DNA from 2 places in the Streptomyces sp. NBC_00203 genome. Region 1 is predicted to be linked to the other one. Evidence: predicted binding sites of a transcription regulator. Region 1 holds the regulator's gene; the other holds the start of a gene.

Region 1 (3,406 bases):
GGAAGCTCGCCCGCGAGTTCCACCCGGACGCCAACAAGGGCAACGCCAAGGCCGAGGAGCGCTTCAAGGAGATCTCCGAGGCGAACGACGTGCTCGGCGACCCCAAGAAGCGCAAGGAGTACGACGAGGCACGCGCCCTCTTCGGCAACGGCGGCTTCCGTCCGGGTCCCGGCGCCGGCGGCGGCAACTTCAACTTCGACCTGGGCGACCTCTTCGGAGGCGGCGCCCAGGGCGGAGCGGGCGGGGCCGGCGGCTTCGGCGGAGGCATCGGTGATGTGTTCGGGGGCCTGTTCAACCGCGGTGGCGCGACCACCGGCACCCGGACCCAGCCCCGGCGCGGCCAGGACATCGACACCGAGGTGACGCTCAGCTTCACCGAGGCGGTGGACGGCGCGACGGTCCCGCTGCGGATGACGTCCCAGGCACCCTGCAAGGCCTGCTCGGGCACCGGCGACAAGAACGGCACACCGCGCGTGTGCCCGACCTGCGTCGGCACCGGCCAGGTCGCGCGGGGTTCGGGCGGCGGTTTCTCGCTCACCGACCCCTGCCCGGACTGCAAGGGCCGCGGTCTGATCGCGGAGCACCCCTGCCTGGTCTGCCAGGGCTCGGGCCGCGCGAAGTCGTCCCGGACCATGCAGGTCCGCATACCGGCCGGGGTGAGCGACAGCCAGCGGATCCGGCTGCGCGGCAAGGGAGCACCCGGCGAACGGGGCGGCCCGGCGGGCGACCTGTACGTCACCGTCCATGTCGACGCCCACCCGGTCTTCGGCCGCAAGGAAGACAACCTCACCGTCACCGTTCCCGTCACCTTCGCGGAGGCGGCGCTGGGCGGGGAGGTGCGCGTGCCGACACTCGGCGGCCCGCCGGTCACCCTCAAGCTGCCGCCGGGCACGCCCAACGGCCGCACGATGCGCGCCCGCGGCAAGGGCGCGGTCCGCAAGGACGGCACCCGCGGCGACCTTCTGGTCACCGTCGAGGTCACGGTCCCCAAGGACCTGTCGGGCAAGGCTCGTGACGCCCTGGAGGCGTATCGCGAGGCGACCGCGGAAGAGGACCCGCGGGCGGAGCTGTTCCAGGCCGCGAAGGGAGCATAAGAGAGCCATGGACACCACCGGCCGTCGACGCAACCCGTACGAACTGACCGAGGAAACCCCGGTCTACGTCATCTCGGTGGCGGCCCAGCTCTCCGGCCTGCACCCGCAGACCCTCCGCCAGTACGACCGCCTCGGCCTGGTCTCACCCGACCGCACCGCCGGGCGAGGCCGTCGCTACTCGGCCCGCGACATCGAACTGCTGCGCACCGTCCAGCAGTTGTCGCAGGACGAGGGCATCAACCTGGCCGGCATCAAGCGCATCATCGAGCTGGAGAACCAGGTCGCCGCGCTCCAGTCCCGCGTAGCGGAAATGGAGGCGGCCCTGGACGGCGCGGCAGCCGCCATGCAGCAACGCGAGGCCGCCGTCCACGCCTCGTACCGCCGCGACCTGGTTCCGTACCAGGAGGTTCAGCAGGCGAGTGCGCTGGTGGTGTGGCGGCCGAAGAAGGCCAAGGACTAGGCAGCACGCATGAGAAGGGGCCCGGAGATTTCTCTCCGGGCCCCTTTCGTGTGCGGGCTCAGAGTCAGTAGTCCCAGATGCCGTACGCCGTCGACGTGGTCGCGGCCTGCGCGCCGACGGAGTCCAGGCGGACGACACGGTAGTAGTACAGACCCAGCGCGTCCTCGTGGACCGTGGTGTCCATGTAGAACGCGGCGTCGCCCATCGTGCCCTCGGTCAGGGTGACATAGGCGGCCGAGACCGGGTCCCAGCGCTCCACGCGGTAGCTCGCGAACCGGGTGCAGTCGCCGAGACCGGAGCTCTCCGAGCAGCCGACGTACAGCTCCGGGTAATCGTCCGCACGGATGTCGGTCCCCGTCCAGCCGGGCGGCCGGGTGTCGGGGATTTCGACGGACACCTCGGTGGTGTGGAAGAAGTCCGGGCCCTCGTCCTCGTACAGGTGGGAGCGGTCCGCGGCGGCCACCTTGTAGACGTGGGTGGCGCCGTCGGGGACGGTCGGGCAGAGGACCTCGGTCGCGGCCGAGCTATGGGTCCAGCAGTTCTTCTCCCAGACGGTCTCGCCGGTGTCCGGGTCGGTCATGCCCTGCCATACGTAGTACTCGGTGACGTCGTCGTCGGCCGGCGGCGTCCAGGTCAGCCGTACGCCGAGCGGAACCCGCTCCGCGGTCAGGTCCTGGACCGGGTCCGGGCGCTTGGTGTCCGGCATGGTCGCGGTGGCGGCAGGGCCGGGCTGCGACTCATGGCCGTACCGGTCGATCGTCACGACCGTGTAGTCGTACGTCGTCTCGGACGCGCCGGAGACGTCCCGGCAGACGCCGTTGATCTGCCGGGAGCCTGCGTAGGCGGGGGCGTCGCCGGTGTTCCAGGTCCAGTACGTCTTCGGGTCGGTCAGCGGCAGGTCCTGCGAGCTGTTCGGCTTGCACCCGGTCACCACGCTGCTCTCGCCGGTCGCCTTGTCGGTACGGACGATCCGGTACGTGAGCAGCGGCTGGTCCTCGCCGTAGGTCCACGGGTCGGCGCTGCTCCACTCGATGGACACGCCCTCGCCGTAGTTGACCGCGGTGGTCGCGAACGGCGCAATCGCCTCCGGCCGGTCGGCCATCGTCAGTGTGACCTCTACGGGGGCGGCGGCGTTGCCCTTCGCGTCCAGGGCGCGTACGGCGTACCGGTAGCTGTCGGAGACCGCGGCCGACTGGCGCGGCACGACGTCGGTCGCCGTGGTGGTGCCTCCCTGGGACAGGGCGTCGAGCCAGCCGCCGGTCGCCGGGTCGTACTGGAGAACCTGGTACGAGGCCGCCCCGTCGACGGCGGACCACTTCAGGTGGGGGACACCTGACGCGTACTCGAGGCGCGCGTCGGCGGCGGTCGCCGGCGGTGTCAGGTCGGAGGTGGTGAACGTGGTGGCGGCCGAGTACACGGACCAGTTCCCGGCGGCGTCGCGGGCCCGCCCGCGGTAGGTGACCTTGCTGCCGTCGGCCTGATAACCGGTGTCGCAGATCGCGCCCTTGGCGCCGGAGTACACGGTGGTCCAGGTGCTGCTCGCCGCGTTCAGGCGCTGCATCTCGTACCACGCGATGTCGGCCGCGTTCGCCGCGGTGGTGACCAGTTCCGGGGCCGCGTAGGGCTGGTCGGCCGGGCAGGAGTCCATCTCCACGAACGGTGCGGCGGGCGGGGTCTTGTCGACGGTCGTGACGCCCTGGTCCGCGGTGCCCGACGACTCGTTGCCGGCCTTGTCGTAGGCGCGGACCTCGTAGTAGTACGTCTGGCCGGTGGGCGGCGGGGTGTCGGTGTACGAGGTCGCCGTCGTGGTCGTCAGCTTCGTCCAGGTGGTGCTGCCCTTGAGCCGGCGGAA
Region 2 (3,406 bases), 1.6 Mb from region 1:
ACGTGCCGATCGCCGTCTGTGTCACCACGGCGAATGATCCCAGCGAAGCCACGACAGCCGCACAGTGCGAGATCTTGACGAGCGGCAAGGGCTGACGAGCGGCAAGGGCTGAGGAACCGCCGGCCCCAGGTCGGCCACATCCACCTCCCTAACCACATCCACGGCAGAAGGAGCAGAACCCGTGCAGCACGCACAGCCCACGGGCGGCGGCAGCGTCAACATCCACGTCGGCCGGGACGCCTCCGGCCAGATCACGGTCGGCGACCACAACACCGCCGAGATGCACCACACCGCGCCGACCGCACCGACAGAGGACCCGGCGGAAGCCCCCGATCTGACATCCGCCCTCGCCCGCCTGCGCGAGCTGGTCGAAGCCGCCGGGCTGGACGAAACCGCCACGCGGGCAGCACTGGTGAGAGTGGACGAGCTGGAAGAAGCGGTGACCGCGGACCGCCCCGACCTGGCCACGATGGAGGAGGTCCAGGGCTGGTTCGGACGCCGTATGCCCGCGTTCGCCGGGACCGTGCACCGCCTCCTTCTCGGCCCCCTGGTCACCCGCGCGGTAGCGGCGGCCGGCGATGAACTGGCACAGGAATTCACCCGGCGCATCGGGACGTGACCGAGAGACCTCCTCGGGCAGCTGAGCGACTGGGTCCGGTGGCGGGGACGGCGGCTCCCTGTCACCCCTGGTGGTCGGCGCCCGTCCCCACCCCCATGAACCGCGCACTCGTCAGCCCCGCCTCCACCCGCCACCCCAGGGACTCGTACAGCGCCCGCCCCTCCGGCGTTCCCGCCAGGACGCCGGTCTCCGCGCCCTGCGCCACCGCCGCCCGCGCGAGGGTGCCCATGACCAGGCGGCCGAGCCCCCGCCGCCGGTGCCGCTCAGCCGTCTCGATCTGGTCGACGACCGCCGTCTCGCCGGTCGGGGCGATCTGGCCGCGCGCGGCCCAGGAGCCGTCCGGCGCCGCGACCAGGACTCGGGTGACGCCGCCCCGCGACCAGGTGCGCAGCCGGTAGCCGTCGGGGGCGGCCCCCTCGGTGCCGGCGCCCTCCGTCGGGCGGGCCAAGGGCACCGACATCAGGTACCCCGGCTCAGGGTCGATCCACCACCCCTCGCCGAGCCAGGCCCCCACGGTCGACGGCTCCGCGAAGACCTTGAGCCACACGCCGGCCCCGGTCACCCCCTCCGCGACCTTCCGGACCGCCGCCTCCTCGACCTCGTCGTTCGTCGCGCCGAAGACATGCCGGGTGACGTGCTCCGCCTGCCCCACGTCGACGGTGTACCCCCACGGCTCGACCACCGGGGGAGCCGCCCCGCGCGAGAGGACCCACCCGTCCACCCAGGCCCGCACGATCTTGTCCATCACGACCCCCTGTAGCTCATGTAATAGTCACTCTGCGATTTAGCTACTTACTTCTCGAGTGACGATACGGGCGCGCACACGCACCCCGACAGAGGCGATCGCTCACAGCGAACAGCCCCGGGGGAACAATCAAGGGCTCACGTGCATTGAGTCGGCATAGCTCAACTTGACTGCCTAAGGGGAGATCATGGCATCCACGTCCACACCGCTCACCCTGCCCGTGCTGCCACTCGACGACGAGGTCGTGCTGCCCGGGATGGTGGTTCCGCTCGATCTGAACGACACCGATGTACGCGCCGCGGTGGAGGCCGCCCAGGCCGCCGCCCGTTCGACACCGGGCAAGCCGCAGGTCCTGCTGGTGCCACGCATCGACGGGACCTACGCGGGCACGGGTGTGCTCGGCACCGTCGAGCAGGTCGGCCGCCTGGCCGACGGCGACCCGGGCGCGCTGATCCGCGGGCGTGGGCGCGTGAAGGTCGGCGCGGGGACGACCGGTCCCGGTGCCGCACTGTGGGTGGAGGGCACCCGGGTCGCCGAGACCGTGCCCGACCCGCTGCCCGGCCGGGTCGCCGACCTGGTCAAGGAGTACAAGGCCCTCGCCACCAGCTGGCTGCGCAAGCGCGGCGCCTGGCAGGTCGTGGACCGCGTTGCGCAGATCGATGACGTTTCCGCCCTTGCCGACAATTCCGGTTACTCCCCGTTCCTGTCCATCGAACAGAAGGTGGAGCTGCTGGAGACCGCCGATCCGGTCGCCCGCCTGAAGCTCGCCACCGAGCAGCTCCGCGAGCACCTCGCCGAGCAGGATGTTGCCGAGTCCATCGCGAAGGATGTCCAGGAGGGCGTCGACAAGCAGCAGCGCGAGTTCCTGCTGCGCCGCCAGCTGGAGGCCGTACGCAAGGAGCTGCGCGAGCTCAACGGCGACTCCTCGGACGGTGAGGAGTCCGACGACTACCGCTCCCGTGTCGAGGCCGCCGACCTCCCCGAGAAGGTCCGCGAGGCCGCGCTCAAGGAGGTCGAGAAGCTGGAGCGGTCCAGTGACCAGTCGCCCGAGGGCAGCTGGATCCGGACCTGGCTCGACACCGTGCTCGAACTGCCGTGGAACGAGCGGACCGAGGACGAGTACGACATCCAGGGCGCCCAGGCGATCCTCGACGCCGAGCACGCCGGTCTCCAGGACGTGAAGGAGCGCATCACCGAGTACCTCGCCGTGCGCAAGCGGCGTTCCGAGCGCGGGCTCGGCGTGGTCGGCGGGCGGCGCGGCGGTGCCGTGCTCGCGCTGGTCGGTCCGCCCGGTGTCGGCAAGACGTCGCTCGGCGAGTCCGTCGCGCACGCCATGGGCCGCAAGTTCGTCCGCGTCGCCCTCGGTGGCGTACGGGACGAGGCCGAGATCCGCGGACACCGGCGTACGTATGTCGGCGCACTGCCCGGCCGTATCGTCCGCGCCATCAAGGAGGCCGGGTCCATGAACCCGGTGGTCCTGCTCGACGAGATCGACAAGGTGGGCTCCGACTTCCGCGGCGACCCGGCCGCGGCGCTGCTCGAAGTCCTCGACCCCGCCCAGAACCACACCTTCCGCGACCACTACCTGGAGGTCGAACTCGACCTCAGCGACGTGGTGTTCCTGGCCACGGCCAACGTGCTCGAAGCCATCCCGGAGGCCCTGCTCGACCGTATGGAGCTGGTCCGCCTCGACGGCTACACCGAGGACGAGAAGGTCGTCATCGCCCGCGACCACCTGCTTCCGCGCCAGCTGGAGCGGGCCGGTCTGGCGAAGGACGAGGTCACGCTCGACGAGAGCGCGCTGCGCAAGCTCGCCGGCGAGTACACGCGGGAAGCGGGCGTACGCACCCTGGAGCGGGCCGTCGCGCGGCTGCTCCGCAAAGTCGCGGCGCAGCACGAACTCGGTGAGCGGGAGCTGCCGTTCACGGTGACCGACGCGGACCTGCGCGGGCTCATCGGGCGGCCGCACCACGTGCCCGAGTCCGCCCAGGACCCGGCCGAGCGCCGTACGGCCGTCCCCGGTGTCGCCACCGGGCTCGCGG

What was found. The regulator HspR, encoded in region 1, represses chaperone genes until heat shock. The targets are predictions, from matches to a motif close to TTGAGNNNNNNNNNCTCAA.
Region 2: a site for HspR is predicted at 1,511-1,529, ahead of lon (endopeptidase La). Genes of this name have one in related genera too.

The regions. Positions count from the first base shown of each region.
Region 1 is NZ_CP108126.1:5,608,842-5,612,247, forward strand. Features, by position in the region: gene dnaJ (molecular chaperone DnaJ) at 1-1,094, shown strand, start outside; gene OG975_RS25195 (heat shock protein transcriptional repressor HspR) at 1,102-1,554, shown strand; gene OG975_RS25200 (PA14 domain-containing protein) at 1,619-3,406, opposite strand, start outside.
Region 2 is NZ_CP108126.1:7,192,237-7,195,642, forward strand. Features, by position in the region: gene OG975_RS32240 (hypothetical protein) at 1-95, shown strand, start outside; gene OG975_RS32245 (hypothetical protein) at 182-619, shown strand; gene OG975_RS32250 (GNAT family N-acetyltransferase) at 681-1,364, opposite strand; gene lon (endopeptidase La) at 1,552-3,406, shown strand, end outside.